Regions from separate parts of the Microbacterium jiangjiandongii genome, predicted to be linked through region 1. Evidence: predicted binding sites of a transcription regulator. Region 1 holds the regulator's gene; the other holds the start of a gene.
What was found. The regulator HrcA, encoded in region 1, represses chaperone genes, less so after heat shock. The targets are predictions, from matches to a motif close to TTNGCACTCGNNNNNNNCGAGTGCNAA.

Region 1 (15,658 bases):
TCATGAGCGTCCTCGTTTGGGGATGTGGTCGCGCGGCCCGGCAGCGCGCGACGCACCGCGCCGTTCGGCGCGGTTGGCGAATTCGGATGCCTCGTCCCGCTCGCGCCGGTGGGCGAGGCGCTGCTCGTCGTAGACGCTGTAGGCGTCGACGATGCGCCCGACGAGGGTGTGCCGCACCACGTCGTCGCTGGTGAGCTGGGCGAAGTGGATGTCGTCGATGTCCTTCAGCACGCGGGTGACCAGGCGCAGCCCGGAGGTGCCCTGCGGCAGGTCGACCTGGGTGATGTCGCCGGTGACCACCATGCGGGTGCCGAAGCCCAGGCGCGTGAGGAACATCTTCATCTGCTCGGGCGTGGTGTTCTGCGCCTCGTCGAGCACGACGAAGGAGTCGTTCAGCGTGCGCCCGCGCATGTACGCCAGCGGTGCGACCTCGATGGTGCCGCTGGCCATCAGCTTCGGCACGAGCTCGGGGTCGAGCATCTCGTTGAGCGCGTCGTACAGCGGGCGCAGGTAGGGGTCGATCTTGTCGGTCAGCGAACCGGGGAGAAAGCCCAGCCGCTCCCCCGCCTCGACGGCCGGACGGGTGAGGATGATGCGGTTCACCTCTTTGCGCTGCAGCGCCTGCACGGCCTTGGCCATCGCGAGGTAGGTCTTGCCGGTGCCGGCCGGACCGATGCCGAAGACGATCGTGTTCTCGTCGATCGCGTCGACGTACGCCTTCTGCCCGGCGGTCTTCGGGCGGATGACCTTGCCCCGCGACGTCAGGATGGCCTCGCCCATCACTTCCGACGGGCGGGGTCCGTCGCTGCGCAGCATGCGACTCGAACTCGCCACGTCGGTCGCGTCGAGACCCTGACCGGCGCGCGCCATCACGATGAGCTCGTCGACGAGCTCGCGCGCGGCGGCGACCGCCGTGGCATCCCCCGACAGTGTGATCTCGTTCCCGCGCACGTGCACGTCCACGTCGGGATGCTCGCGCTCGACCACCCGCAGCAGGCGATCCTGCGGCCCCAGCAGCTGCACCATCGCCACGCCGTCGACCCAGATGCGGTCGACCGTGCCGGCGCCCGAGGGCTCCCCTGCGTCAGCTTCCGACACTCGACTCCTCCAAGCCACCGGCGAGCACGTGCGCGTGCACGTGGAAAACGGTCTGACCGGCACTCGGGCCGGTGTTGAACACCAGACGGAAATCACCCTCACCGTGCTCGGCCGCGAGGCTCGAGGCAAGCCCCACCAGCTCGGCGAGCAGCGCGGGGTCGCCGGCGGCGAGCTCGGCCACGTTGCGATACTCCTGCGTCTTGGGGATGACGAGCAGGTGCACCGGCGCCTGTGGTGCGATGTCGCGGATGGCGAACGCGTTCTCGGTCTCGGCGACGATGTCGGAGGGGATCTCGCCGTTGAGGATGCGGGTGAACACGCTCGGTTCAGTCATGCGGTCCAGTCTACCGAGCGCCCCGGTCACTGCGCCTTGCCGGGGCTCGCGCGGCCTCGCCGTCACCAGCGGCCGAGCGACGCGTTGACGAGCGCGAGGGCTGCCGGTCCTGCGGTCGAGGTGCGCAGCACCGTCGCCCCCAGGCGCACCTGCACCGCGCCGGCGGCATCCAGCGCCTGCAGCTCTTCGGGGGCGATGCCGCCCTCGGGCCCCACGACCAGCACGAGGTCGCGAGCGTCGTCGGTGGCGGCAAGGGCCGTCAGGGCGACGGATGCCGTGGGCTCGAGCACCAGCATCTGCGCCGTCTCGGCCATCTGCGTCAGCTGACGGGTGGTCACGACGGGGGCGACGTCCGGCAGCCAGGCCCGGTGGGCCTGCTTGCCGGCCTCGCGGGCGATGGTCGCCCAGCGCGCGCGTCCCTTCTCGGCCTTCGCGGCGTCCCAGCGCGACACGCTGCGGGCCGCCTGCCAGGGGATCACCTCGTCGACGCCGAGTTCGGTCGCGGCCTGCACGGCGAGCTCGTCACGGTCGCCTTTCGCGAGGGCCTGCACGAGCACGACGCGGCGGGCCGGCGGGGGCACGACCTCGCGCTCGGTGACCTCGACGACGACCTCGCGGGGCGCGACCGACGCGCAGACGCCGCTGAGCCAGGTTCCGCGCCCGTCGCCGAGGGTGACTCCCTCGCCGACGCGCACCCGGCGGACGGCGGCGGCATGGTGCGCCTCGGCCCCCGTGAGGGTCACCCGGTCGCCGGGCGTGGCGCCGGCTGCCGCTTCGTCGACGAAGTGCAGCGCCATCGTCAGCCGCGGAACCGGTCGCGGAGCTTGGAGAACAGACCCTGGTGGAACTCCGCCAGCCGGGGGCTCGGCGACTTCGTGCGCCGGGCGAAGTCCTCGATGAGGGCCCGCTCCTTGGCGTCGAGGCGCGTCGGGGTCACGACGTGAACGGCCACCCTGAGGTCGCCACGCTGCGCGCCGCGCAGCGGGGTGATGCCGCGACCCTTGATCGTGAGCACATCGCCGGACTGCACGCCGGGGCGCACGTCGAGGTCCACCGGACCATCGAGGGATTCGATGGTGGTCTCGGTGCCGAGGATGGCGTCGGGCATCGACACCTCGAGGGTGGCCAGCAGGTCATCGCCCTCGCGGCTGAAGGTCTCGTGCGACGCGACCGTGACCTCGATGTACAGGTCGCCGTTCGGGCCGCCTGCGGGGCCGACCTCGCCGGATCCCGGCAGCTGCAGGCGCAGCCCGGTCTCGACCCCGGCGGGGATGTCGAGGGAGACCGTGCGACGGGCGCGCACGCGTCCCTGGCCCTGGCACGTGGTGCAGGGGAACGGGATGGTCGTGCCGTAGCCCTGGCACACGTTGCAGGGCTGCGAGGTGACGACGTTGCCGAGGAGGCTGCGCACGGTGCGCTGCACGTGACCGGTGCCGTGGCAGATGTCGCAGGTCGCCGGCTGCGTGCCGGGCTGGCAGCACGAGCCCTGGCAGGTGTCGCAGAGCACCGCCGTGTCGACTTCGATGTCACGATGCACGCCGAACACCACGTCGCCCAGCTGGAGCGTCACGCGCACGAGCGCGTCCTGGCCGCGTTCGCGGCGCGACCGCGGGCGCCCGGCTCGACCGCCGCCCCCGCCGCCGGCACCGAAGAACGTCTCGAAGATGTCGCCGAAGTTGGTGAAGCCGCCGGCTCCGCCCAGGCCGCTGTCGCCGCCCATGTCGTAGCGGGCGCGCTGGTCGGGGTCGCTGAGCACGTCGTAGGCGTGGGTCACCAGCTTGAAGCGCTCCGATGCCTCCTCGCCGGGGTTGACGTCGGGGTGCAGCTCGCGCGCGAGACGGCGGTACGCCTTCTTGATCTCCTCGGGGGTTGCATCGCGCGAGACGCCGAGTACGTCGTAGTGGTCAGCCACAGTCGCCTTTCGTGCCGCGGTGAGGCGGCGTCGGGTTCGTCAGCGGGAGCTCTCGTCTTCTTCGAGCAGCCGGCTCAGATAGTGAGCGACGGCGCGGACGGCCGCCATGTTCGTGGGGTAGTCCATGCGGGTGGGGCCGAGCAGGCCGATGCGCGCACGCGATCCTGTCGCGTCGTAGTCGCCGGTGATGACGGATGCCTCGCCGAGCCCGAACGGCTCGTTCTCGCGGCCGATGCTCGCGGCCAGACCCTGGTCGTCCGGGACCATCTCGGTCATGAGGCGGATGAGCGTCACCTGCTCCTCGATCGCCTCGAGGAGCGGATAGATGCTGCCGCGGAAGTCCTGCTCGCGTCGGGCGAGGGTGGCGCTGCCGGCGAGCATGAGGCGATCCTGACGGAACTCCTCGAGCTCCTCGGCCACGACCACCGCGATCGAGCGGACGGCGTGGTCGAAGGGGGCGGGCTGGGGCGGCGTCGCGAGCAGGTCGGCGATGGCCTGCGCGCCAGATTGCACACTGGTGCCGGTGAGCATGCTCGCCAGCCGTGCGCGGACGCGCGTCATGCCCTCGTCGCCGAGGTCGGTCGGAACCGTCGCGATGCGCTGCGACACCCGGCCGATGTCGGTCACGACGATGACGATCACGCGACCGCCGCCGAGGTCGACCAGCTCCAGGTGCGACACGTGCGCCCGCGCGAACGACGGGTACTGCACGATCGCGACCTGACCGGTCAGCTGCGTGAGCGCCCGCACGGTGCGGGTGAGCAGGTCGTCCAGGTCGCCGGAGCCGTCGAGGAACGACGCGATCGCCGAGCGCTGCGCCGGAGTCAGCGGGCGAAGCTGCGCGAGGTGGTCGACGAAGACCCGGTAGCCCTTGTCTGTGGGAACACGACCGGACGACGTGTGCGGGGCGACGATGAGCTCTTCGTCTTCGAGCTGCGCCATGTCGTTGCGGATCGTGGCGGCCGAGACGCCGAAGGCGTGGCGCTCGACGATCGCCTTGCTGCCCACCGGCTCGTGGGTGTCGACGTAGTCCTGCACGATGGCGCGCAGCACCTGCAGGCCGCGTTCGCTGACCATCCCACTCCCTCCGCTGGCACTCGTTGTCCGTGAGTGCCAATTCTACCGTGTCGCCCCCGGAACCGGCGTCAGGCGGTGAGGGCGCGCACGACCGCGTCGGCGAGCAGGCGCCCGCGGCGGGTGAGCACGATGCGGCCGCGCAGGGCCGAGGCCCCGTCGATGAGGCCGTCGGCGATCAGTGCGGGCACCGCGTGGCGTCCGGCATCCGTCACCTCGGAGACGGCGAGGCCCTCGCGGATGCGCGAGCGCAGCAGCACGTCTTCGAGGTTGCGGGATGCCGCGTCGGGGCGCTCCCGGCCGGCCGCGGGAGATTCGCCGGCGGCCAGACGCTGCGCGTAGGCGGCGGGGTGCTTCACATTCCACCAGCGGAGCCCCGCGACGTGGCTGTGCGCGCCCGGGCCGTACCCCCACCAATCGGAGCCGCGCCAGTACGCGAGGTTGTGCCGGGAGCGGTGCGCTTCGCCGCGCGACCAGTTCGACACCTCGTACCAGTCGAAGCCTGCGTCGGCGAGCATCTCGTCGGCCAGCTCGTACATGTCGGCCTGCAGGTCGTCGTCGGGGGCGGGGACCTCGCCGCGGCGGATCTGGCGGTGCAGCTTCGTGCCCTCCTCGATGATGAGGGCGTACGCCGAGATGTGATCCGGCGCGAGCGCGACGGCGGTCTCGAGCGAGCGCTGCCAGTCGGCGAGGGTCTCCCCCGGGGCGCCGTAGATGAGGTCGACGCTCACGTCGAGGCCGGCGCCTCGGGCGGCAGCGACCGCGGTCGCGACGTTCTCGGGGTCGTGGGTGCGATCCAGAGCCGCCAGCACGCGCGGCACGGCGGACTGCATGCCGATCGAGAGCCGGGTGACGCCCGAGGCGGCGAGGTCGGCGGCGACGGTGTCGGTGACCGTGTCGGGGTTGGCCTCGACGGTGACCTCGGCGCCCGGCGCGATCCCGAAGCAGCTGCGCACTCCGGCCAGCATGCGGCCGAGGTCTCCTGCGGGGAGCAGGGTGGGCGTGCCGCCGCCGAAGAAGACGGTGCTCGCGGGCCGGAGGGCACCGGCATCCGCCAGCACCTCACGCGAGAGGGCGACCTCGCGCAGGAGCGTGTCGGCGTACTGGTCCTGGCGTGCGCCGCGGAGTTCCCCCGCGGTGTAGGTGTTGAAGTCGCAGTAACCGCACCGGACGCGACAGAACGGCACGTGCAGGTACACACCGAAGTCGGCGGCGGAGTCGACGGGGAGGTCCTGGGGCAGCGCTCCGTCTGCGGGCGCCGGGTCGCCGACGGGAAGGGTGGAGGGCATCAGGCGGATGTCGTGTACAGCGGCGAGATGGCTCGCAGGTAGCCGCGGAACAGTTCGCGGCGCCGACGTCGCACGAGCGGCGGCAGCAGGCGGTACAGCGGCGAGGTCGGCGCATCGAACGCGCGCACGGTGAACCACACCTCGTCGTTGTCGCGCCACTCGATCATGAAGGACTCCTCGCCGCTGACGACCGAGCCGCCCACGGTGCCGAGGGCGAAGCCGATGCGGCGGGCCTCCTCGACGCAGAAGATGACGCGCAGCTCCGCGTCCGCGCGGTGGCCCTTGACGCGGCCTCGCACGTGCACCGTGGTGCCGGCGCCGACGTACGGTGTGCCATCGGCGTCGTAACGCTGCTCCGCCTCGCGTCGGCTGGGGGCGATCGCGTTGCCCTCCGCGTCGAACGCGACACCGGAGTACGACGGTCCCGAAGCGGGGCGCACGTCTGCGAGCTCCAGCCCGGCCCCGCGCTGCGCGTTCCACGACAGCAGCGCCTCGCCGGCCGTGCGGAAGCGCTCCTCGCCGCTGCCGAGGCGCCACGCCTCCGCGGCGGGGATGCTGCGCTCCGGCGGGTACTGCAGCAGGTCGGACGCCTGCGTCGCCCCGACGGCGGCGTAGTCGACCGTCTCGTCCCTGAAGGTCCCGCGGCGCATGGAATCCAGCCTACTTCGTGAGGGTGCGTGAACGGTGGCCGACTACTTCTTGCCGTCGACGTCGCCGGACAGGGCGGCGATGAACGCCTCCTGCGGCACCTCGACCCGGCCGACCATCTTCATGCGCTTCTTGCCTTCCTTCTGCTTCTCCAGCAGCTTGCGCTTACGCGTGATGTCACCGCCGTAGCACTTGGCCAGCACGTCCTTGCGGATGGCGCGGATGTTCTCGCGCGCGATGATGCGTGCCCCGATGGCCGCCTGGATGGGCACTTCGAACTGCTGGCGCGGGATGAGCTTGCGCAGGCGCTCGGTCATCAGCGTCCCGTAGGCGTAGGCCTTCTCGCGATGGACGATGGAGCTGAAGGCATCCACCTTCTCGCCCTGCAGCAGGATGTCGACCTTGACGAGGTCGGCGGTCTGCGACCCGGCCGGCTCGTAATCCAGGCTCGCGTAGCCCTGCGTGCGGCTCTTGAGGTGGTCGAAGAAGTCGAAGACGATCTCGCCGAGCGGCATGTTGTAGCGCAGCTCGACGCGGTCCTCGCTGAGGTAGTCCATGCCGAGCAGGGTGCCCCGGCGGCCCTGGCACAGCTCCATCACCGTGCCCACGTAGTCCTTGGGAAGCAGGATGCCGACCTTGACCACGGGCTCGGAGACCTCGGCGACCCGCCCGTCCGGGTACTCGCTGGGGTTCGTGACCGTGATCGTCTCGCCGGTGTCGGTGTGCACCTCGTACGTCACCGACGGGGCCGTCGTGATGAGGTCCAGGCCGAACTCGCGCGACAGCCGCTCGGTGATGATCTCCAAATGCAGCAGGCCCAGGAAGCCACAGCGGAAGCCGAAGCCCAGCGCGACCGACGTCTCGGGCTCGTACTGAAGCGAGGCGTCGGAGAGCTTGAGCTTGTCGAGGGCCTCGCGCAGCTCCGCGTAGTCGCTGCCGTCGATCGGGTAGATGCCCGAGAAGACCATCGGCTTCGGGTCGGTGTAGCCGGGGAGCGCCTGGGTCGCGGGCTTGCGGTGGGTGGTGATCGTGTCGCCGACCTTCGATTGACGCACGTCCTTCACGCCGGTGATGAGGTATCCCACCTCGCCGACGCCGAGTCCCTTCGTGGGCATCGGCTCGGGATTGGACACCCCGATCTCCAGCAGCTCGTGCGTCGCCCGCGTCGACATCATCTGGATGCGCTCGCGCGGCTCCAGCTTGCCGTCGATCATGCGCACGTAGGTCACCACGCCGCGATAGGAGTCGTAGACCGAGTCGAAGATCATGGCGCGGGCCGGCGCATCGGCGTCGCCCTTCGGGGCGGGGATGTCGCGGACGATGCGGTCCAGGAGCTCTTCGACGCCCACCCCCGTCTTGCCGCTGACGCGCAGCACGTCCTCGGGGCTTCCGCCGATGAGGCCGGCGAGTTCGGCGGCGAACTTGTCGGGGTCGGCGGCGGGAAGGTCGATCTTGTTGAGCACCGGGATGATGTGCAGGTCGTTCTCGAGCGCGAGGTAGAGGTTCGCGAGGGTCTGCGCCTCGATGCCTTGCGCGGCATCCACGAGAAGGATCGCCCCTTCGCAGGCGGCGAGGGACCGGCTGACCTCGTACGTGAAGTCGACGTGGCCCGGGGTGTCGATCATGTTCAGCGCGAACGTGTCGCCACCAGCGGCCCACGGCATGCGCACGGCCTGCGACTTGATCGTGATGCCGCGCTCCCGCTCGATGTCCATGCGGTCGAGGTACTGGGCGCGCATGTCGCGATCGGAGACCACGCCGGTGATCTGCAGCATGCGGTCGGCCAGCGTGGACTTGCCGTGGTCGATGTGGGCGATGATGCAGAAGTTGCGGATCTGCGCGGGCGGCGTGGCAGCGGGCGCGAGCGGCGTGAGGGCACGGGGTGACATGTCGCGACGAGTCTACCGGGGCGGCGCTGGGATCGCGGGCTCGGCGGCGCATGCGTCGAAGCGCAGGATGCTAGGGGATGCGACGCGCGACACGCCAGCACCGGGTCGGTGAGAACAAGTTAACCGAACTGACATCCGTCAGACCCCTGAACTGAGCCGTCTGCTCAGTAGCGTGTCCGATGTCTGCGCGATTCCCCCAGCGCCCGACCATCACAGGAGACGATCGTGACGCAACGCCCCCTCCCCCTGCCCGCACGGCCCGCACGACGGCGTCCGTGGGCGATTCTCACGGTCGCGGCCACGGTCGCGGCCGGGGTGGCCCTCACTCCGGCCGCACATGCCGCCGTGAGCGCCGACGCGCCCGTCGTGATCGCGGAGGTGTACGGCGGCGGCGGCAACTCCGGCGGCGCGTACCAGCGCGACTTCATCGAGCTCGCCAACGTCTCGGATGCCGACGTGGACCTCTCCGCGTACAGCGTGCAGTATGCGTCGGCCACCGGGGGCAACTGGCAGGTCACGCCGCTCACGGGGCAGGTCGTGCCTGCGGGGGGCCGACTGCTGGTCGGGCAGGCCACCGGCGCCGACATCACCCAGCCGGGGTTCGAAGCCGACGTCGACGGCGCCATCGCCCTCAGCGGCAGCCAGGGCAAGGTGGCCCTCGTCTCCTCGCTCACCCCGCTGTCGGGCGCGACAGCCCTGGTGGACCTGCCCCAGGTGGTCGATTTCGTCGGATGGGGCGGCGCGACGCACTTCGCCGGCAGCGCCGCAGCCCCCGGCACCACCAACGCCCAGAGCGTGAGCCGCGACGACGCGGCCGCCAACACCGCCGACAACGCCGCGGACTTCTCCGTCGGCACGCCGACGCCGCAGGGCCTCGGCACCGGCGGCACCGGACCGGAGCCCGAGCCGGAGCCGGAGCCCACCGTCGTCGCGATCGCCGACATCCAGGGCGCGCAGGCGGAGTCGCCGCTGGTCGGCCGTACCGTGACGACGACGGGCGTCGTCACCGCGCACTACCCCACCGGCGGCTTCGCTGGCTACGTCATCCAGACCCCGGGCACCGGTGGTGCGCTGGACCCCGCCGCGCACGTGGCATCCGACGCCGTCTTCGTCCGCGCATCGGAGGCCGTGTCCGAGGTCGCCCTGGGCGACACCGTGCAGGTCACCGGCGTCGTCGGCGAGTACCAGGGCCTCACCCAGCTGACAGTGTCGACCGGCGGCGCCGCCGTGATCGAGCCGGCTGCCGCTCCCGTCCCGGCCACCGTGGGCTGGCCCGCCGACGACGCGCAGCGCGAGGCGCTCGAGTCGATGCTGGTCGCCCCGCAAGGCCCATTCACGGTGACCAACACCTACTCGACCAACCAGTACGGCGAGGTCGGGCTCGCCGCGGGCGACACCCCGCTGCGCCAGCCGACCGACGTCGCCCGCCCCGGCAGTGCCGAGGCCGCCGCCGTCGCCGCGGACAACGCCGCGCGCGCCGTGACGCTCGACGACGGCACGAGCGTCAACTTCCAGAGCGCCGCCAACAGCGCGCTGACCCCCGCGTACGTGTCGCTTGCGGAGCCCATCGTCGTCGGGGGCGCGGTGGCGTTCGCCGAGCCGGTCATCGTCGATTACCGCAACGGTGCCTGGAAGCTGAACCCGACCGCACCGCTGACCGGCGACGGCTCCGGCGTCGACGGGGTGTCCTTCACGAGCCCTCGCACCGCCGCGCCCGACGAGGTAGGTGGCGACCTGTCGATCGCCTCGTTCAACGTGCTGAACTACTTCACGACCGTCGGCACCGACAGCGCCTCGTGCGTCGCCTACACCGACCGCTTCGGCGACGGCGTGACCGTGCGCGAGGGCTGCGACCAGCGTGGGGCGTGGGACGCCGAGGACCTGCAGCGTCAGCAGGACAAGATCGTCGCGGCGATCGAGCAGCTGGATGCCGACGTCGTGGGGCTCATGGAGATCGAGAACTCCGCCGCCCTCGGCGAAGAGGCCGACGAGGCCACCGCGACGCTCGTCGACGCGCTCAACGCCGCGTCGGAGCAGGAGAAGTGGGCGTACGTCGCCTCGTCCGACGATCTGCCCGATCTGTCGCAGCAGGACGTCATCACCAACGCGATCATCTACCAGCCGGCGGCCGTCTCGCCCGTCGGGGCCGCGATGGCGCTGGGCGACCAGAGCGGCCCGGACCAGGCCTTCGGCAACGCCCGCGAGCCGATCGCGCAGGTGTTCGAGCCCACCGACGGCGGCGAGCCGTTCCTGTTCGTCGTGAACCACTTCAAGTCGAAGGGCTCCCCCGGTCCATGGCCGGGCGACGCCGACACCGGCGACGGCCAGGGCGCGGCGAACGAGTCGCGGGTGCGCCAGGCCACGGCGCTGCGGGACTGGGTCGCCGACGTGCAGGGCGAGGCCGACGTCGACGCGGTGGCGCTGGTGGGCGACTTCAACTCCTACGGCCAGGAGGACCCGCTGCAGGTGCTGTACGAGGCCGGCTTCACCGGCGCGGAGGCCGCGTTCAACGTGACCACGCGGTCCTACAGCTTCTCGGGCCTGTCGGGGTCGCTCGACCACGTGCTGCTCAACGAGGCGGCCCTGGGTCGCGCGACCGGAGCGGACATCTGGAACATCAACTCCGGCGAGGCGCTCGCGCTGGAGTACAGCCGGTTCCGCTCGCACGGCACCGAGTTCTACGCACCGGACGTCTACCGCTCGAGCGACCACGACCCCATCAAGGTCGGCCTCACCGCGGATGCCGCCCCCGTGTCGCTGACGCTGCTCGGCATCAACGACTTCCACGGCCGCATCGACGCCAATACCGTGAAGTTCGCCGGCACGATCGAGCAGCTGCGTGAGAGCGCGGCCGGCGACGTGCTGTTCCTCTCCGCGGGCGACAACATCGGCGCCTCGCTGTTCGCGTCGTCCGTCGCGCAGGATCAGCCGACCATCGACGTGCTGAACGCGCTCGGCCTGGCATCCAGCGCCGTCGGCAACCACGAGTTCGACCGTGGGTGGGAGGACCTGTCGGGCCGGGTGACCGACGCGTTCGACGCACCGCAGCTGGGCGCGAACGTGTACCTCGCCGGCACCGAGACCCCCGCGCTGCCGGAGTACTCGCTGCACGAGGTCGAGGGCCTCACCGTCGGCGTCATCGGCGCCGTGACAGAGGAGACCGCGACGCTGGTCTCCCCCGCGGGCATCACGGCACTCGAGTTCGGCGATCCCGTCGAGGCCGTCAACCGCGTCGCCGGCGAGCTGTCTGACGGCGACGCCGCCAACGGCGAGGCCGACGTGCTCGTGGCGCTCTATCACGAGGGGGCCGGTGCCGGCACTCCCGACGGGGCGACCCTCGAAGAGGAACTCGCCGCCGGCGGCGCCTTCGCCGCACTGGTGAACGACACGGCCGCAGAGGTCGACGCGATCTTCACCGGACACACCCACAAGGAGTACGCGTGGTCGGCCGCCATCCCCGGCACCGACCGCACGCGCCCCGTCGTCCAGACCGGCTCCTACGGCGCCCGCGTCGGCGAGATCACCCTCACCCTGGACGCCGACTCCGGTGAGGTCACCGCGCACACCGAGCGCAACGTCGAGCGCACCACGACCGACGATGCCGCCCTCATCGCGCAGTACCCCCGGGTGGCCGAGGTGTCGCAGATCGCTCAGGCGGCGCTGGCTGCGGCCGCCGAGGTCGGCAACACATCGGTCGGAGAGGTGGCGGCCGACATCACCACCGCTCACGCCGGCGGTTCCTTCGTCGACGGCGTCTGGACCGGCGGCGACCGCGACGACCGCACGTCGGAATCGACCCTCGGCAACACCGTCGCGAACATGCTGCGGGACTCGCTCGCCGACCTGCCGGACGGCGCCGTCATCGGCGTCACCAACCCCGGCGGGCTGCGGGCGGACCTGTGGGACACGCAGGCGGAGTTCGGCGCGACCGCCGTGCCGGGACTGCCCGACGGCACGGTGTCGTTCTCGCAGGCCAACGCGGTGCTGCCGTTCAACAACACGCTGGGCCTCGTGACGCTGACCGGCGAGCAGTTCACGACCATGCTCGAGCAGCAGTGGCAGCGCGACGCCGACGGCAACGTGCCGCAGCGGCAGTACCTGCAGCTCGGTCTGTCGGACAACGTCGCCTACACCTTCGACCCCGCCCTCCCCGAGGGCGAGCGCATCACGTCCGTGACGGTCGACGGCCAGCCGATCGATCCCGCGGCGGAGTACCGCATCGGCACGTTCTCGTTCCTGGCCAGCGGCGGTGACAACTTCCGGGTCTTCACCGAGGGCACCGGATACGTCGACACCGGCCTGCTCGACTACGAGGCGTGGGTCGACTACATCGCCGACAACTCGCCTCTTGCCCCGTCGTACGCGGAGCGCGCCGTGCAGGTCAGCGGGGTGCCCGAGACGGTCGAGGCCGGCGCCGAGGTGCAGTTCTCGGTGGCGGGGCTGAACCTCACCAGCCGCGGTGCCCCCGAGAACACCACGCTGTCGGTTGCGCTCGGCGACACGGTGCTGGGCGAGGTGCCGGTCACGGCGACGGTGTCGGTCACGCTGCCCGCCGGGGTCGCGGCGGGTGCCGCGGCGCTCACGCTGACCGCGCAGCCCTCGGGCACGGTCGTCACGGTGCCGATCGAGGTGGCGGCGACCGCCGTCGAGAAGGCGCAGACCACGACCCGGATGGTGCCGCTGCTGCCGGTGCACATCAACCGGCTGCTCCCCACGACGCTCGTCGCCTACGTGCAGCAGAGTGGGGCGCGCCCCGACGGGACGGTCGAGTTCCGCGAGGGCGGGGCCGATGGCGCCCTCATCGGCACGGCACCCGTCCGCAGCGGACTGGCGTCGCTGCGGCTGGGCACGCTGACCCGCGGCATCCACTCGTACACGGCCGTCTTCGTCCCCCGGGATGCCGAGACGGTGGCGGGGTCGCAGAGTACGCCGGTGAAGGTGCGCGTCATCGGCTGACGAGGTGCCGGGCGCCCGGCGGGAGCGACGCTCCCCCGGGCGCCCGGCTCGTAGGCTGAACTCATGACGGTGCAGGTGGTGCTGGTCCACGGGATCCGCACGTCGGCGACGATGTGGCGAGCCCAGGTGGAGCACCTGAGTGCCCGTGGCATCCCCGCCCGTGCTCTGGATCTGCCCGGGCACGGCACGCGCATGGCCGAGACGTTCACGCTCGACGGCGCGTTCGCCACGATCGATGAGGCGGTGCGGGATGCCGCAACCCGCGGTCCCGTGCTGCTGGTGGGCCACTCGATGGGCGGGCTGATCTGCACCGAGTACGTCGGGCGCGACGATCGGCCGCCCGTGGCCGGGTTCATCGGTGCCTCGTGCACGTCGGTGCCGCGCGGGGTGGGCCTGGCCGCGTACCGGCTGATCGCGCGCGGGTTCGACGCGCTGCCGAGCCACGGCATCTGGTTCACAAAGCGGATGCTCGCCCGCACCCTCCCGCCCGAGACGCGGGACGATTTCGGCGCCGGCGGTTACGCGTTCACCGCCCAGGACGTCGCACTGCGCAGCCTCTCGGTGCTCGACCTGCTGGAAGCGCTGGGGCGCATCGACGTGCCCACGTGGTTCGTCAATGGCCAGTACGACCAGCTGCGGGTCAACGAACGTCTGTTCTGCCGGCTCGTGCCCCAGGCGGAGCTCATCGTCGTGCCGCGCACCACCCACCTGGTCACTGCCATGCGTCCTGCGGTTTTCAACGCGGTACTCGATCTCGCCGTCGCGACGCTCGGGCATGAGGCGGCGCCGTCGGGTCGAGTCGTCTGAGCCTGCTAGACTCTGTAGTCGGCTTGCGTGTGGGTTTCCTCCTCACACGACCGCCGGGGGCACCCCTCTACTGCCGCTCGGCATTTCCTATCACTCCGAACGAAAGATACGTCGACGTGGCGAACATCAAGTCGCAGATCAAGCGCAACAAGACCAACGAGAAGGCCCGCGAGCGCAACAAGGCCGTGAAGAGCGAGCTTCGCACCGAGGTGCGTCGCACCCGCGAGGCCATCGCCGCCGGCGACAAGGCCGCGGCCGAGAAGGCTCTCATCAAGGCGGCCAAGAAGCTCGACAAGGCCGTCAGCAAGGGCGTCATCCACGAGAACCAGGCAGCGAACCGCAAGTCGGCCATCGCCAAGAAGGTTGCCGCGCTCTGACACGCAGCTGAACGTCAAGGCCCGTCCCCTCGTGGGGCGGGCCTTCGTCGTTGGTCGCAACTCCTCGAGACCGCGCGGGGCCTGAGGCGATCGGGTCGTTTCGGGCCTGTCCGTGCCCGTTTTTGCGGAGTAACCGCGCGACCGCGAGGTGCGGTGAGGTGTGGCGGCCGCGCCGGGTCGCGGTCGCGTAAGCGCGACGCTCCGGTGGCAGATGTTGCGGCATCCATTGCCCGTCACCGACCATAACTGCCACACGAAACGGCGCCGGCCGGGAGCAGCGCGAGCTGCCATTTGAACGGGCCGGGTGCCGTGGGTACGGCGGGAGCGCTCGCTTCGGGTGGCTGTTGTTGCGGCTGAGGGCGCGCGCGAGCGGGATCAACTGCCACCTGAGCGACGCGCGCCGGCTGGGAGCCGCAAGAGCTGCCACATCAACGGCCGGATGCCACGTGGGCCCCGGAACCGCCACACGACGGTTCCGCCGATCAGCCGCCGAACGGCTGCCGGGTGGCGATGACGGTGACCAGGCGCTCCAGCGCGAACACGGGGTCGCGGGATCCGCCCTTGACCTCGGCATCCGCGCGCGCGGCGGCCTGGATCGCCATGCCGAGCGACGACTCGTTCCAGCCCATCAGGTCGCGACGGGCTCGATCGACCTGCCAGTCCTTCAATCCCAGTCGTCCCGCGAGAGCACCGGAGGGCTCGCGGTGTCCGGCGACCTTCGCCATCGTGCGCAGCTTCATCGCAATGGCGGCGACCATCGGCACCGGGTCCGAGCCGGATGCCAGTGCCTGGCGCAGCGCCAGCAGCGCCTCGCCGTAACGGCCGGCGATGGCGGTGTCGGCGACGGTGAAGGCGGACGTCTCGACGCGGCCGCCGTAGTAGCGGGTGACGATCGCCTCGGTGACGTCGTCGGGCACATCGACGATGAGCTGCTGGCAGGCTGCCGCGAGCTCTGTCAGGTCGTCCGCGAACGCCGAGACCAGGGCGCGCAGGGCGGCCGGGGCGATGCGCTTTCCGGCGGCGGAGAACTCCCCCGCCGCGAAGTCGTACCGGTCGCTGTCGCGCTTGACAGCGGGGCAGGCGATCTCGACGCCCCCTCCCGTGCCGGCCCGGATCGCGTCGAGCAGCTTCTTGCCGCGCACACTCGACGACGTGTGCCGCAGCACCACCGTGGCGCCGTCCTGCGGGTGGTCGAGGTACGCGATCGCCTCGGCGAGGAACGTGTCGGTGCACTTCTCCACGCCCGTCACGCGCACGAGCCGCGGCTCACCGAA
Region 2 (15,658 bases), 1.0 Mb from region 1:
AGCCGCTGTTGACGAACGACGGGACGATCGTGGCCGTCTCCTCGAAGCCGATCACGGCGATCGCATCGGGGTTCTGGGCCAGGATCGACGACACCGGAGCGCTGAAGTTGGTGTCGCCGGCGTTGTAGGACTCGCTGGCGACGACCTCGCCGCCGGTGGCGGTGAAGGTCTCGGTGAGGGCCGCTTCCAGCCCCGTGCCGTACGCGTCGTTGAGGTAGATGATGCCGAGCGTCGAGTGTCCGTCCTCGGCGATCAGGTTGCCGAGCACCTCGCCCTGCAGCAGGTCGCTGGGGGCGGTGCGCCAGTAGAGGTCGTCATCCTCCCAGGTGGTGAAGTCCGGCGACGTGTTCGCCGGCGAGAACGTGATGACGCCGGCGCCGACCGCCTGGTCGAGGAAGAGCTTGGTCACACCCGACGAGGCGGCGCCGATGAGCGCCTGCACGCCGTTGCCCAGCAGACGCGGCACGGTGGTCTCGTACGCCTTGTTGTCGGTGTCGCCCGAGTCGCCGTACTCCACCTCGACGGTGATGCCCTTGTCGGCCTCGTTGATCTCGGCGACGGCCAGGCCCACGCCCGCTTCCTCGGGCGGGCCGAGGTAGGCCAGCGACCCGGTCTGCGGCAGCACGGTGCCGATGCTGAGATCCAGCGGCGCACGCTCCTCCGCCGCGGGCGCAGCAGACGTTTCGGCGGGCTCGCTCGAACCCGCGCAGCCGGCAAGGATCATCGCGCTGGCTCCGACCACGGCGACGGCGCCGAGGACCTTGGCGCCGCGCGAACGTGTGAAGACGCTCATAGTGCTCCCTAGTTGTTTCGTGAGCGGCGCGGCTTCGTCGGGTGCCGCGCCAGTGGGTCCCAACCTAGACCCGGCTCCGCGTCGCCAGTGTTGCGATGTGTTAACGGTCTGAAACAGAACAGTCTCGGATCGATAACGGCCGCCGGCCCCCACGACGCGGGGGTCGGATGCCGCACCCGGCGGCATCCGCTCAGGTCACCGCGCCGAGGTCGTCGACCCGCACCCGCCGGGCGTGACGCAGCGAATCGGCCGTGAGCAGGATGAGCGCCACCCACACGAGGGCGAAGCCGATCCAGCGCTCGGGGGGCATGTCCTCGCCCAGCCACACGCCGATCGCGAACTGCAGGATGGGGGCGACGAACTGCAGCAGACCCATGACCGTCAGCGAGGCACGGCGGGCACCGGCGGCGAAGAACAGCAGCGGTGTCGCGGTGATGACGCCGGCGAGCGCCAGCAGCACCGCGTGCCCGACGCCGTCGGTGCCCATCGTGATGCCGGTGGTGGCGCCGACGATCACCAGCTGCACGATCGCGACCGGCAGCAGCCAGAAGGACTCCAGGGTCAGACCGCTCACGGCATCCACGGCCGGGCCGATCTGCTTCTTCACCAGTCCGTACACGCCGAACGAAGTCGCAAGCGTCAGCGCGATCCACGGGAACGTGCCGTACCCCACCACGATGACGAGGACCGCCGCTCCCGCCACGCCCAGCGCCACCCACTGGGTCACGCGCAGCCTCTCGCGCAGCACCAGCACGGCCAGCAGCACGGTCACGATGGGGTTGATGAAGTAGCCGAGGCTCGACTCCAGCACGTGCCCGGTGAGGGTGGCGATGAGGAAGACCTGCCAGTTGACGTAGATCAGGGCGCCCGCCGCCGCGGTCCACATGAGCAGTCGCGGCTGCCGGATGATGGCGATGATCTTCGGCCACGACCGCGTCACCGTCAACAGCAGCAGGCAGAAGACGAGCGACAGCAGCACGCGCCAGGAGACGACCTCCCACGGGCCGGTGGGGGCGAGCACGAGGAAGTACAGGGGCATGAAGCCCCACAGGAAGTACGCGCAGAATGCGTAGACCCCGCCGAGCGCGCGTTCGCGGGCGGGGTCGTGGGCGGGGGTCGTCACCGGCTCAGCCTAGAGCCGCCGTGACGACGAAGGACCCGGATGCCAGGCATCCGGGTCCTTCGTGAGAATCGCGTCTCAGCGGACGACGACAGCCAGCACGTCGCGCGCCGACAGCACCAGCAGCTCGTCGCCACCGAACTTGACCTCGGTCCCGCCGTACTTGCTGTAGATCACGCGGTCGCCGACGGCGACGTCGAGCGGAATGCGGTTGCCGTTGTCGTCGATGCGACCGGGGCCCACGGCGACGACCTCGCCCTCCTGGGGCTTCTCCTTCGCGGTGTCAGGAATGACCAGCCCGCTGGCAGTGGTCTGCTCGGCCTCGACCTGCTTGATGACGATGCGGTCCTCGAGCGGCTTGATGGAAACCGACACGGTCTACCTCTTTCTTGGAACTGAAGACTCGTTAGCACCCACCTGTTGAGAGTGCTAACGCCAGTGTACGGGCGCGCTGGCACTCACGCAACGCGAGTGCCAGCCCTCGTGACGCCGCGTGACGGGCAGGGCCGCCGCGCGCCGCCGCCGTAGGCTGAAGGGATGGAGCTCGCCGAACTGACCGCACTGCTGACCCCGGAGGGCCTGCGGCTGCTGGACGCGACGGGCGGCATCCGCACGACCGACGAAGCCGCGGCCGCCGTGTCTCGGCTGCGCGCCGCCGGCCACTCCCCGGAGCTCGTCGCCGCCGTCGTGGGGCAGGCACGGCTGCGGGTCAAGGCCGAGGCGAAGTTCGGCGAGTTCGCCGAGCGCATGCTGTTCACCCGCGCGGGGCTGGAGCAGGCCACGCGGCTGTCGGTCGCCGCCCGGCACGCGGTCCGCTTCCGCGACGCCGGGTTCTCCCGCGTCGCCGACCTCGGCTGCGGCATCGGCGGCGATGCGCTGGGGCTGGCGGCGCTCGGGCTCGAGGTCGAGGCGGTCGAGGCCGACGAGGTCACCGCGGCGATCGCGGCCTACAACCTCGCCCCCTTCGGCCGGCAGGTGCGGGTGCACCACGCCCGGGCCGAGCAGTTCGACTCGCCCTCCGTCGACGCCGTGTGGCTCGATCCCGCCCGCCGCACGCCCGGACACACCGAGACCACGCGCGTCGGTGCAGCCGAGTGGTCGCCGCCGCTGGAGTGGGTCTTCCACTTGGCCGAGCGCACGCCCGCCGGCATCAAGCTCGGCCCTGCCTTCGACCGGGCCCTGCTGCCGCCGCGCGCAGAAGCGCAGTGGATCAGCGTCGACGGATCGACCATCGAACTGGTCGTCTGGACACGCTCGCTGGCCCGCCCCGGCGTGCATCGGGCGGCGCTGGTGGTGCGCGGGGACGCGGCGCACGAGCTGACCGCGGCGGCCGACACCGCGGACGAGCCCGTGCGCCCCCTCGGCGCCTACGTGCACGAGCCCGACGGGGCCGTCATCCGCGCCCGCCTCATCGGCGACGTCGCCCGTCGGCTCGAGGCCGGCATGCTGGCGCCGGGCATCGCCTATCTCACCGGCGACGCGGCCCTCACGAGCCCGTTCGTGTCGACGTTCAAGGTGCGCGAGCGCCTCCCCGCCGATGTCAAGGGTCTCAGCAAGGCGCTGCGCGAGCGCGGCATCGGGACGCTCGAGATCAAGAAGCGCGGCGTGGACGTCGACCCCGCGGTGCTGCGCACCAAGCTCAAGCTCTCGGGGAGCGGGTCGGCGACGCTGCTGCTCACCCGTGTCGGCAACACCAGGCTGGCGCTGCTCGCCGACCGCGTGAGCTGAGCACGTGAGCTGAGCGCGTGAGCTGAGCGTGGCGAGCTGAGCGCGGCGTCAGGCGAAGATGTTGGCGGTGCCGGCGGCCCAGATGAGCCACCCCGCGCTGTACAGCACCGAGAGCACCGCGAGCACGAGCGCCCACACCGCGACCGACCGGTTCTCGAGGGGGCGGCGCAGCGCGATGACCGCCGTCACGGCGGCGCCCACGCCGATCGGGAACCCCCACCCGACGAACCAGGAGATCACGAGGCCGGCGATCGCGAACCCCAGCGCCCAGGCCGCGATGCCCACGACGGGGCGCTGCGGCTCGATCCAGGCGTAGACCGTTCCGGTGTCGTTCAGCGCCTCGCGCTCGGCCCGGTTGAGGCCCTCGGCGACGTCGACGTCGACCGGCGCGGTGGGGAGCCGATGGAAGCCGCCGCGGTGCTCGCCGGGAAGGCGCGGCGCTTCGTCGGCCACCGCCACATCGGGAGAGGGCTCCTCGACCCGCGGTATCGGCCGCGGCGGCGTGCTGGGCACGGCCGCGGCGGCATCCGGCCGTTCGTCGCTCACACCGGCACCTCCTCGGCCACCTGGATCTCGGTGACGGGAAGCGTGGAGTCCGCGCCGAACGCCAGCGAAGACGCCGGCCGGCCCGCGCTGATGAGCTCGGCCGCCAGCCCCGCGATCATCGCACCGTTGTCGGTGCACAGGCTCAGCGGCGGAATGCGCACCGTCACCCCGGCCTCGGCGGCGCGGGCGAGCGCCACCTCGCGCAGCCGACGGTTGGCGATGACTCCGCCCCCGAGCAGCAGCCGCGGCACGTCGTGACGGACGCAGGCGTCGAGCGCCTTCGTGACGAGCACGTCGACGACGGCTTCGCGGAAGGATGCCGCGACGTCGGCGACGGGAACCGGCTCCCCCGCCGCCTCGCGCTGCTCGATCCAGCGGGCGACGGCGGTCTTCAGGCCCGAGAACGAGAAGTCGTAGCGGTGGTCCGCCATGTCCGACGCGCGGGACATCCCCCGCGGGAACCGGATCGCGTCCGGGTCGCCGGTCGCCGCAGCCCGGTCGATCTCGGGTCCGCCGGGATACGGGAGCCCGAGGATGCGCGCCACCTTGTCGAACGCCTCACCGGCGGCGTCGTCGACGGTCTCCCCCAGCATCTCGACGTCGGTCGTGAGATCGCGCACCAGTAGCAGCGACGTGTGCCCGCCGCTGACGAGCAGCGCGACCGTGGGGTACTCGACGGCGTCGCCGGTGAGGAGGTCTGCCGCGATGTGGCCGACGAGGTGGTTCACGGCGTAGAGCGGCTTGCCGAGGCCCACGGCGAGGGCCTTGGCGGCGCCGATCCCGACCATGAGGGCACCGGCCAGGCCCGGTCCGCTGGTGACGGCGACCGCGTCGAGGTCGGCGAGCGTGACGGGGCGGCCCTCGGCGGCTGAGGCCTCGGCGAGCGCCCGCTCGATGGCGGGCTGCAGGGCCTCGAGGTGGGCGCGCGCGGCGATCTCGGGCACGACGCCGCCGTAGCGGGCGTGCTCGTCCATGGAGCTGGCGATGGTGTTGCTGAGCAGGCGCCGGCCGCGCACGATGCCGATGCCTGTCTCGTCGCAGCTGGTCTCGATGCCGAGCACCAGCGGGTCGTGGCGGTTCACGAGTGGTCCCTTTCGGCCGCGGCGTCGGTGGTGGCGGGGGCGGCGGGTGTGGCGGCCGGCGCGGCGGCGCCGGTACCGGGCGCGGTCGCGTGCGTACCGGGCGCGGTCGCGCGCGTGGCCGCCCAGGCCCGCAGGTCGAGCCGCATCACGACGGCATCCACCCCGTCCGGCTGGTAGTAGGCGGGCCGCCTCCCGAGCTCGCTGAAGCCCTCCGAGACGTACAGCGCCTGGGCCGTGGGGTTGTCCGCCCGCACCTCGAGGAAGACCTCGGCGACGCGGCGCGTCACCGCCTCGTCCAGCAGGGCCCGCAGGAGCGCGCGTCCGTACCCGCGCCCGCGGGCGTCGGCGGCGATCGCGATGGTCTGCACGTCGGCATCCTTCGCCCCGTCGGGGGCGCGCAGTCCCGCGTAGCCGACGAGGCGTCCGTCCTGTTCGAGGGCGAAGTAGCGGCCATGCGGCGAGGCGAGCTCTGCCCGCATCAGCGTCTCGCTCCAGGCATCGGTGGGAAACGAGGCCCGCTCGAGCGCCATGATCGCGTCGAGGTCGTCGAGGTGGGCGGCGCGCACGGTCATGCGCCGACCTTCTTGCGGGGCGCCGGCACCGACACGTCGGGCGAGCGGAGGTAGAGCGGCTCGGATGCCGCGACCTCGCGCCCCGCCGCGATCGCCCGCGCGGCGACCAGGGCGAGCATCTGCGCGGGCACGGCCGCGGCGTCGTGGCGGCGTGCGCCGAGCTCGACCAGGCGCGCGTCGAGGTCATCGCGCGGCACGAGGGCGGGGCCCGCGGTGCGAACGGGCAGCCCCTCGTCGTCGAGACCGTCGTAGACCGAGTACGCGAACTCGCGGCGGCGGGCGTCGGTGACGACGGCGAACCGCGGGGTCTCCTCCCCCGCGATCGCGTCGGCCAGCAGCACCTCGAGGGCGACGGCGTCGTGGCTCGCGACAGGGATCACCGGGACGCCACGGGCCAGCGCGAACGCGGTCGCCGCAGCGATGCCCACCCGCAGGCCCGTGAAGGGCCCCGGTCCCATTCCGGCTGCGACGTGCGTCACGGTGACGGGCTCCGCCGCGGTCGTCGTGCCCACCGGACCCCGCGTCGCCTCGCCGAGCACCTGCTCGAGAAGTCCGCCGATCACCTCGGCGTGCGCGAGCGGGTTGTCGCTGGCGGCGGCCGAGCGCACGACCCCGTCGAGCTCGACGACGGCCAGAGCCGTGCCGAGAGAGGTGTCGATGCCGAGGATCACCGTTCCAGGCTACCCGCGCGTGCGCGCGGCATCCTCGCCTCCGCCCTCACGGGCGACGGGAGACGACGACGCGTCGCGGGGTGTCGGCGTCGAGCTCCTCGGTGGCGCGCGAGAAGGTGCCGCAGGCGGTGTCGACGCCGCGGCCGTGCCACTCGCGGTCGAGCTCGACCTCCCACCAGGTCTCGCGCAGGCCCGGCACCATGTCCCGGCCCCACTCGACGATGACCACCGACCCGTCGAGGTCGATGTCGATGTCGTCCAGCTCCGCCGCCGAGCCCAGCCGGTAGGCGTCGACGTGCACGAGCGGGGGGCCGTCCACGAGCGACGGGTGCGTGCGGGCGATGACGAAAGTGGGACTCTGCACGGGACCGCGCACGCCCAGGCCCGCCGCGATGCCGCGCGTCAGCGTCGTCTTGCCCGCCCCCAGCGCCCCGGTGAGCACGACGAGGTCCCCCGCCCGCAGCGCGCGGCCGAAGTCGCGGCCGAGCTGCTCCATCTCCGCCGGAGACGAGATCTCCCGCTCGCCGAGGAACGCGTCCAACCCGGTCATCGCCGGCCTCCCGTGCACAACGTCGGCGATCCGAGCCGGCCCGCGTCGCGATCGTGCCCGCGGTGGCCCGCGCCGCCCGCGGTGGCGACGTTGTGCACGCGGCGCGTGTCGAGCCCCGTCACGACGTCACCGCGCGCCGCGATACGCGCGGGCCGATGCGCGTCACGATCTCGTAGTTGATCGATCCGGATGCCGCGCCCCACTCGTCGGCGGCCGGCTCGCCGCGGGCGGGGTCGCCGAAGAGCACCACTTCGTCGCCCACGGCCACCGGGGTGTCGCCGACGTCGACGACGAACTGGTCCATCGCGATGCGGCCAGCGACGGTGAACCGGCGGCCGCCGAGGGTCACCGGGCCCCGGCCCGAGGCGGCGCGCGGCACCCCGTCGGCATAGCCGAGCGGGACGAGCGCGAGGGTCGTCTCGGCCGCGGTGCGGTGCGCGTAGCCGTACGACACGCCCTGCCCGGCGGGCACACGGCGCACCGCGACGACGGGCGCGCGCAGCGTCATGGCGGGGCGCAGGCCCAGGTCCGCCGAGGTGCGGTCGTCGAAAGGCGACAGTCCGTACATGCCCAGGCCGATGCGCACGCAGTCCAGGCGCGCTTCGGGCAGGTCGATGGCGGCGTCCGTCGCGGCGATGTGGCGCACCTCGGGGGTGAGCCCCGCCGAGGCCGCGAGCGCCGCTCCCTCGTGGAACCGCACGAGGGCGGCGCGGTCGTCGGCCGCGGACGTGTTGGAGAGGTGGCTGAAGAGGCCGACCACGCGCACCCGGCCGAGTCGCTCCAGGCGGGCCGCCTCCGCGAAGACCGTCGCCCAGTCCGCGGGCGCGAGGCCGTTGCGGCCGAGGCCCGTCTCGAGCTTCAGGTGCACCGCGACCGGCCTGTCGGCGGTCGCCGCTGCGGCTGCGGCGAGCAGCTGGTCGAACCGCGACACCCCGATCTCGATGCCGTGCGACGCCGGCTCGGCGAACGTGGCGCCGGGGGCGTGCAGCCAGGCCAGGATCGGCGCCCGGACACCGGCGCGGCGCAGATCCAGCGCCTCGCTCACGTCGGCGACGCCGAGGCGCGTCGCTCCGGCGCCGAGCGCCGCCTGCGCGGTGCGCACGGCGCCGTGGCCGTAGCCGTCGGCCTTCACCACGGCGAGGATCTCCACGCCGGTGAGGCGCTTGAGTCGGCGGACGTTCGCGCCGATCGCGCCGACGTCGATGACGGCCTCGCGCAGCGTGCCTGCCGGCATCCCGTTCATCGCGCACCCCCTGTGCCCGGGTCTGCGGACTCGGCCACCACGTAGGCGGTCGCCAGTCCCGCGTCGTGCGACAGCGACAGGTGCAGCGTCGTGATGCCGCGGTCGGCGACCACCGCGGCAGTGGATCCGGTGAGGGTGAACCACGGGCGCCCCGAGGGCTCCGGGGTCACCTCGATCTCGGTCCAGTGCACGCCGTCGGAGCCGCCCAGCGCCTTGATCAGGGCTTCCTTCGCGGCGTAGCGGGCCGCCAGCGACCGCGGGGGCAGGCGCCGCTCGGCGGGCGAGAAGAGCCGCTCGGCGAGCCGCGGCGTGCGTTCGAGCGACCGCTCGAACCGCGGGATGTCCACGAGGTCGACGCCGATTCCGACGATCACAGCCACCTCCCTCGCACCCCGGTCCCCGTCGGGGCGCGGCATCCGACAGGATACCTCGCGGCCGCCCGTCGGGATTCCGGCTGTGGGTTGCGCCTGATTCGGGCCGGGCCGAATCCGGCGGTGGGCAGGAGTTCCGACGGGGTCGGTCGCTAGCGCGCCGCGGCGAACCGTGCGCTGTAGCCGGGGTCGAGCTGGGCGAACCGCGCGTCCCACGCCCCCGGGCCGCCGAGGTCCGCCCCGGGGTCGGCGGCCACCGCGGCCAGCCGCTCGAGGTACGTCTGCCACCCGGCGCCGTAGGTCATCGACTGGATGCCGGTGTGCTCGAGCACGAGCCGGGTCCCGGTCGGCGCGGGCTCGAGGCGCACCACGAGTTCGGTCGGCTCCTCGCCCTCGGCGTGCCACACGGTCGTGAAGCCGTACGGCGGGTCGCACGCGGTGACCTCGCCCCGCCCCCACGCGCCTGCGCCGTCGCCGTCGGCGACCTCCCAGGCGCCGCCGAGGCGCAGGTCGCCGCTGTAGTTCCCCATCCACCGCGCCAGGCGGTCGCGCTGGGTGACGGCCTCCCACAGGTCGTCGATGTCGGTGGGGTACACCGCGTCGTACACGAGGCGGTAGCCGTCGCCGTGGCGCTCGATGAGCGGGGAGTCGATGGTCATGAGGCATCCTTCCGGTCGTGTCGCGCAGGCCGCGGCGGTGCCGCCTGCGTCGTGGTCGTTCCCGCCGCGGCGTGCGTGCGCTTGCCGCGGGCGATCTCGGTGCCGAGGGCGTCGAGCCGCTGGGTCCAGGGGGCGCGCAGGCGCGCGAGTGCCGCTTCGGCCGCCGCGGGGCCTGCGGGGTCGAGGGCGTAGATGCGACGCGGGCCCTCGGCGCGCACGGTCGCGAAGCCGTTCTCGCGCAGCACGCGGAGGTGCTGCGATACCGCGGGCTGCGAGATGCCGAACTCGGCGCGCACGAGGTCGACGAGGGCGCCGGCGGGCTGCTCGCCCTCGGCGAGCACCTCGAGCATGCGCCGCCGAGCGGGGTCGGCCAGGACGTCGAACGGGTGCACGAGACCACCGTATAAGTTCCGACTTATACGGTCAAGCGCTCGCGAGTGAGTATTCGTCGACGCGAGTGAGTATTCGTCGACGCCGCGGGCCGGCGGCTTGGTGTCCCGCGGCCCGCTGCGGCGCACCCCCCGAATACTCACTCGGGAACGCGAATACTCACTCGGTGCCCCGAATACTCACTCGAGAGCGCGAATACTCACTCGACGGTGACGGACTTCGCGAGGTTGCGGGGCTGGTCGACGTCCAGACCCTTGGCGGTCGCCAGGCCCATCGCGAAGATGTGCAGCGGCACGACGGCCAGGAGCGGCTCGAAGAGGGGACCTGCCAGCGGGATGCGCAGCACCTCGTCGGCGAACGGGAGCACGGCGGCATCGCCCTCTTCGGCCACCGCGATCACGCGCGCGCCGCGGGCACGGATCTCCTGGATGTTGGAGACGACCTTCTTGTGCAGCTCGGCGGACTCGCGCGGCGACGGGACGATCACGAACACCGGCTGCCCGGGCTCGATCAGCGCGATGGGGCCGTGCTTGAGCTCACCGGCGGCGAAGCCCTCGGCGTGGATGTAGGTGATCTCCTTGAGCTTGAGGGCCCCCTCCAGCGCGATCGGGTACCCCACGTGGCGGCCGAGGAACAGCACCGAGCGGGTGTCGGCCATCCAGCGCGCGAACTGCTCGATGTGGGACTGCTCCTCGGCGAGGATCTGCGAGATCTTGCCGGGGATGGCCTCGAGCTCGCGCGCGTGCTCACCGATCTCGACCGCCGAGAGCGTCTCGCGCAGCCGTCCGATGTGCAGGGCGAGCAGGTACAGGGCCGTGATCTGCGCGACGAAGGCCTTCGTCGAGGCGACGGCGACCTCGGGACCGGCGTGCGTGTACACGACGGCGTCGGATTCGCGCGGAATCGTCGCACCCTGCGTGTTGCAGATCGACAGCGTCTTCGCGCCGTGCGCCGAGGCGTACTTGACGGCCATGAGGGTGTCCATCGTCTCGCCGGACTGGCTGATCGACACCACGAGCGTGTCGGGACCGATCACCGGATCGCGGTAACGGAACTCGTGGGCGAGCTCCACGTCGACGGGGATGCGCGTCCACTGCTCGAGCGCGTACTTGCCGGTCATCGCCGCGTAGGCGGCGGTGCCGCAGGCGATGACGACGATGCGGCGGATGCCGATGAAGAGCTCATCGAGCCCATCGAGCTCGGGGATCTGCACGAGCCCCTCGTGGATGCGTCCGCGGACGGTGTTCGCGACGGCCTCGGGCTCCTCGGACACCTCCTTGGCCATGAACGACGACCAGCCGCCCTTCTCCGCCGCCGAGGCGTCCCAGACCACTTCGAAGGGCTCGACGTCGACGTCGTTGCCGTCGAAGTCGGTCACGGTGACGGCGTCGGGGGTGATCGCGACGATCTGGTCCTGGCCGATGGCCAGGGCGTTGCGCGTGTGCTCGACGAAGGCGGCGACGTCGGAGCCGAGGAAGTTCTCGCCCTCGCCCAGGCCGATGACCAGCGGCGAGTTGCGGCGGGCGCCGACGACGACGCCGGGGCTGTCCTGATGCATCGCCAGCAGGGTGAAGGCGCCCTCCAGGCGCGACACCACGGCGCGGAAGGCGGCGACCAGGTCCCCGTCCGACTCGTGGTAGGCCCGGCCGAGCAGCACCGCGGCGACCTCGGTGTCGGTCTCGCTGCGGAAGGCGTACCCCTCCGACAGCAGCTCCGCCTTCAGCTCGGCGAAGTTCTCGATGATGCCGTTGTGGATGACGGCGAGCTTGTCGTCATCGGCGAGGTGCGGGTGCGCGTTGGCGTCGGTCGGCCCACCGTGGGTGGCCCAGCGGGTGTGGCCGATTCCGGTCGTGCCATCGGGCATGGGGTGTGCGGCGACGTCGTCGCGCAGCACGCTGAGCTTGCCGGCGTGCTTGCGCATGTCGAGGCGTCCGTCTTCGTCGATGACGGCGATGCCGGCGGAGTCGTAGCCGCGGTATTCGAGGCGGGCAAGGCCCGAGAGGAGGATGTCCTGGCTCGGCCGCGGGCCGACGTATCCGATGATTCCGCACATGCCGCCCATCATAGGTCGGGGCGGCTGCAAGCCCGCGCCGCGCAGCACCGGGCGACGGACGGTGCGTGGCACGAGCGGGGTGGATGCCGCAGGCGGCGCGGTTACAGCGCGGCTACGGCGCGCGCGGGTTCGCCGGCGCCGGCGTGTGGCCCGCGACGAGGGCGCGCACGTTCTCGACGACATCGGGGTTGCGCAGCAGCTCGTCATGGGTGCACCCGACCCCGCCGAACGACAGCGCCGCGGTCCCGTTCAGCACCTCACCGATGCCTGTCACTCCCGGCGCGACGCGATCCTCGCACCGCACCACGAAGCTCGTGTCCGCCTCGGCGACGGCCGAGTCCCGCGAGACGAGGCCGTCGCCGACCGAGACGACCAGGCCCCCGGCCCGCACCCTGCCGTCGCCGGCGATCGCGTGCACGTCCAGCTCGGCCGGCCAGTCGGGCATGTCCGCCAGCTCCTGGGAGCCGGTGTGCAGCGCCCGGCCGGCCTCGCCGGTGTTGGCGATCGAGGTGCGCAGCCACGTGGGAAGTCCGCAGCCGTTCATGGCATCCGCCTCGAGGTCCCGATTGCAGAGGTCCACGAGCGCGGGAACGATCAGGGCGCGCCCCGCGGAGCCCGCCCCGATGGCGGTGCCGGTGGCCAGCGAGATGACATCCAGCAGGGTGGCGGCGTCCGACCCCAGGGTGGGCGTCCCCACCGTGACGACCTGCCCGATCATGGGCACGAGGTCGGGATGCGCGGTGACGGCGTGACGCAGGGCCAGGCCCCCCATCGAGTGCGCGACCACGTCGACGGGGGCGCTGGTGTCCCGCGCCAGCTGCCGGATGGAGGCGGCGAGCCCGTCGACGACGGCTGCACCCCCGATCCAGGCCGCAGCGGTCTGCGAGTAGTCGAACGCGTACAGGGTGGTGCCGGGGAGGGACTCCAGGCTCTCCTGCAGCGAATGGGTGATCTCGTCGATGGCGGCGCCCTCCCCCGCCGCCGCGGGGCGCGCGAAGGGGGATTGGGCGATCCCCGGCTGGGTGTCGGCGGCACCGGGCAGCGACGTGCTCAGCCAGCCGTGCACGAAGAGCACGGCCTGCGCGGGCTCGGCCTCGGATCGGCTCACGGGATCCACCGCCGACAGCGGCACGAGCGACCCGCCCAGCCTGTCGGCGGCCACGGGTGCCACGACGACCTCCGCCGGCACCGGAGCGGCCGCGTACGCGGGGAGCGGCACCCCCGAGCTGGAGTAGACCAGCGCCGCCACCAGAGCGACCACGATACGGGCCGACCGCGAGCGTCCGGCGCGCAGCGCCCACCCGCTCAGACGCCGGCGCGCAGCCCCGCGGGCGCCCGTGTGCGACGTGTCAGACCTGTTCTCCGCGGTCGACGGCGGCGGTGCGCCCGGGGCCGGAACGGCGTGCGGCATCGTGTCGCTGCGCGGCATCAGGCGGATCTCGAGCGCGGAATGGTAACCCCCATAACACGATTATGGGGGTGAGAAGCGGCGTGTCGGTAAACACAATGCACAAATACGAAGCGGGACCCTCTCGAGTCAGCCATTTGGGGACTGAATTACTCGAGAGGGTCCCTTCGCCCGCGCACTCCCGGACGATCCGTTGGGGACGGAGCATGCCCAGAACGCCGCTTGGGGGGCAGCTGAGATTTACGCGCAGGCGCGCCCATGCTACCGGATCGCCCGGGCGATACGGCCGTCCGTGTCCCCCCTATGGCGGACACGCCCGGTCTGTGTAATATGGCCGCCGACAGGCAGGGGCCTGAGGCATTTGGGGAGTCCCGGGCCGATGCTGTCTGTCGATCCAGGGGGCATTTGGGGACACTGTGCACCGTGGGGGGCGTTGTGCCGTGCGCTGCAGAAGCGCACGGCACAACGTGTTTGCGGGGGGACTCGGACGTTTGTGGGGGACTCCGACGATTGAGGGTTCCCCTGCCCGCAGGCCTGTGCGATACTCAACCGACGCCGGCCACCGAAAGGGGCCGCGGGTTGCCGAGGGGTCGGCATCCCGCTTCAGTCCGATGGGGAATCGGACTGCGACAGAAGCGGCGTCTCTTTGGGGAAGTACGGGTTTCGGCCCGAGCTTGGGGACGCGGGTTTCGACCCGCCTTTTGGGGAACACCGGGGAAACGTTCATGGGGAAACGGTCCTGCACGAGCGCGCGCTGCTGCGCGTTCGAGCCTTTTGATCACGCACGACTCGACGTCGGAACTCTGCGATGAGCGTCGCGGCGCTGCCTCTCGAAACCGAGGCAAGCGTCCGCGCCCCTCGTGTTCAGCCGCTCTTGCAACAGCGGCTGGCATGGTTGCGCAGACGACGGGCGTGGATGGGCACCGTGGATGCCGCGATGATCGCGGCGGCATCCACCGCAACGGTCACCGCGCAGCTGGTCGCGTCGGCGGGAGACCCCGCCGCGCCGCCCTCGACGCAGATCGTCGCGGCGGGCGTGGTGATGGCGGCGGTCTGGATCGCCGCGCTGGTCGTGCTGCGGCGCGCGAGGTACCGGCACGGCAGCGGACAGCGCCTCGAGCTGCTGCCCGTCGTGCACGCGGCGGCGATCGGCCTCGCGGCGCTCGCGCTCGTTGCCGGCACGACCGGCTGGCAGGTGGTCTCGCCGCACGTCGTCACCACCCTGCCGATCGGCGTGGCCGTGCTCGTGGCGACCAGGGCGGGACGGCAGGTCTGGCGCTCGCACGGGCGGCAGGGGCCGGCGATGGCGCCGCGCACCCTCATCGTGGGCGACCCCCTGAGCATCGAGCACACCATCCGGTCGCTCCGCCGGGACGGCCGGCTGCGGCACAACGTGGTCGGGACGGTGCTGGGCGACGAGGGGGTCACCGAGGTCCGGGTCGATGACCGCACCTACCGAGTGCTCGGCGCGCCGGGCGAGACCGCGCGGATCGCGGCCGAGCTGTGCGTCGACACGGTCATCGTCGCGGGCGGCACGGACGACCCCGACTTCGTGCGCAGGCTCAGCTGGAGCCTGGAGGGCGCGGCCACAGATCTGGTGCTCGCGACGCGGCTGACCGATGTGGCGCGTTCGCGGATCGGGTTCGAGCGCACCGACGGTCTCGCGCTCACGCATGTCAGCCTGGCCCGGTTCGACCGCTCGACCATGCGGGCCAAGCGCGCATTCGACGTGGTCGTCGCGCTCATCGCGCTCGTTCCGATCGCGGTGATCACACCGATCATCGCCCTGCTGGTGAAAGCGGACACACCGGGGGGCGTGTTCTTCCGTCAGCAGCGGATCGGGCGCGACGGGCGCGAGTTCGACATCCTCAAGTTCCGCACGATGGTCGCCTCCGCCGAGGCCGACCGTGCGGCGCTCGAAGCGCTCAACGAAGGCGCGGGGCCGCTGTTCAAACTGAAGTCGGACCCACGGGTGACGCGGGTGGGCGCCGTGCTGCGCCGCTTCTCCCTCGACGAGCTGCCCCAGTTCTGGAATGTGCTCAAGGGCGAGATGAGCGTCGTCGGCCCCCGCCCTCCCCTCCCCTCCGAAGTGCACGGCTACGCCGGCACGGTGTTCCGGCGGCTGTACGTGCAGCCGGGCATCACCGGGCTCTGGCAGGTGAGCGGGCGCAGCGACCTGACGTGGGAGCAGAGCGTGCGACTGGATCTGCACTACGTGGAGAACTGGTCCCTCGCCACCGACGTGCGGATCATCGCGCGAACGGCGAGCGCCATGGTGCGCCCGAAGGGGGCGTACTGACATGTCGCGCCACACTCCGATCGTGCTGCCGGTGACTGCGCTGCGTCCGCGGCTGTCGCCGGTGCCGGCTCCCCCTCGCCCACTGGGCGGAGGGGTGAGCGACATCCCCGTCATCACCATCGGCGGCGGCCCCGTGCACCTCGTCGATGACCGGCAGGCCCGGCGCCTGATCA

Region 2: groES (co-chaperone GroES) is a predicted target of HrcA. The motif match lies at 2,365-2,391, and genes of this name have one in related genera.

The regions. Positions count from the first base shown of each region.
Region 1 covers NZ_CP126740.1:1,574,258-1,589,915, forward strand. The annotation lists gene QNO14_RS07145 (PhoH family protein) at 1-1,026, opposite strand; gene ybeY (rRNA maturation RNase YbeY) at 1-4, opposite strand, end outside; gene QNO14_RS07150 (histidine triad nucleotide-binding protein) at 1,085-1,432, opposite strand; gene QNO14_RS07155 (16S rRNA (uracil(1498)-N(3))-methyltransferase) at 1,495-2,229, opposite strand; gene dnaJ (molecular chaperone DnaJ) at 2,232-3,344, opposite strand; gene hrcA (heat-inducible transcriptional repressor HrcA) at 3,384-4,421, opposite strand; gene hemW (radical SAM family heme chaperone HemW) at 4,490-5,707, opposite strand; gene QNO14_RS07175 (DUF1990 domain-containing protein) at 5,707-6,357, opposite strand; gene lepA (translation elongation factor 4) at 6,400-8,244, opposite strand; gene QNO14_RS07185 (ExeM/NucH family extracellular endonuclease) at 8,470-13,200, shown strand; gene QNO14_RS07190 (alpha/beta fold hydrolase) at 13,264-14,007, shown strand; gene rpsT (30S ribosomal protein S20) at 14,124-14,384, shown strand; gene holA (DNA polymerase III subunit delta) at 14,867-15,658, opposite strand, start outside.
Region 2 covers NZ_CP126740.1:544,122-559,779, reverse strand. The annotation lists gene QNO14_RS02465 (ABC transporter substrate-binding protein) at 1-793, opposite strand, end outside; gene rarD (EamA family transporter RarD) at 984-1,916, opposite strand; gene groES (co-chaperone GroES) at 1,992-2,288, opposite strand; gene QNO14_RS02450 (class I SAM-dependent methyltransferase) at 2,451-3,641, shown strand; gene QNO14_RS02445 (hypothetical protein) at 3,690-4,187, opposite strand; gene tsaD (tRNA (adenosine(37)-N6)-threonylcarbamoyltransferase complex transferase subunit TsaD) at 4,184-5,269, opposite strand; gene rimI (ribosomal protein S18-alanine N-acetyltransferase) at 5,266-5,841, opposite strand; gene tsaB (tRNA (adenosine(37)-N6)-threonylcarbamoyltransferase complex dimerization subunit type 1 TsaB) at 5,838-6,512, opposite strand; gene tsaE (tRNA (adenosine(37)-N6)-threonylcarbamoyltransferase complex ATPase subunit type 1 TsaE) at 6,559-7,062, opposite strand; gene alr (alanine racemase) at 7,181-8,305, opposite strand; gene QNO14_RS02415 (holo-ACP synthase) at 8,302-8,679, opposite strand; gene QNO14_RS02410 (SRPBCC domain-containing protein) at 8,829-9,335, opposite strand; gene QNO14_RS02405 (ArsR/SmtB family transcription factor) at 9,332-9,727, opposite strand; gene glmS (glutamine--fructose-6-phosphate transaminase (isomerizing)) at 9,925-11,778, opposite strand; gene QNO14_RS02395 (esterase/lipase family protein) at 11,891-13,039, opposite strand; gene QNO14_RS02390 (sugar transferase) at 14,103-15,485, shown strand; gene QNO14_RS02385 (WecB/TagA/CpsF family glycosyltransferase) at 15,487-15,658, shown strand, end outside.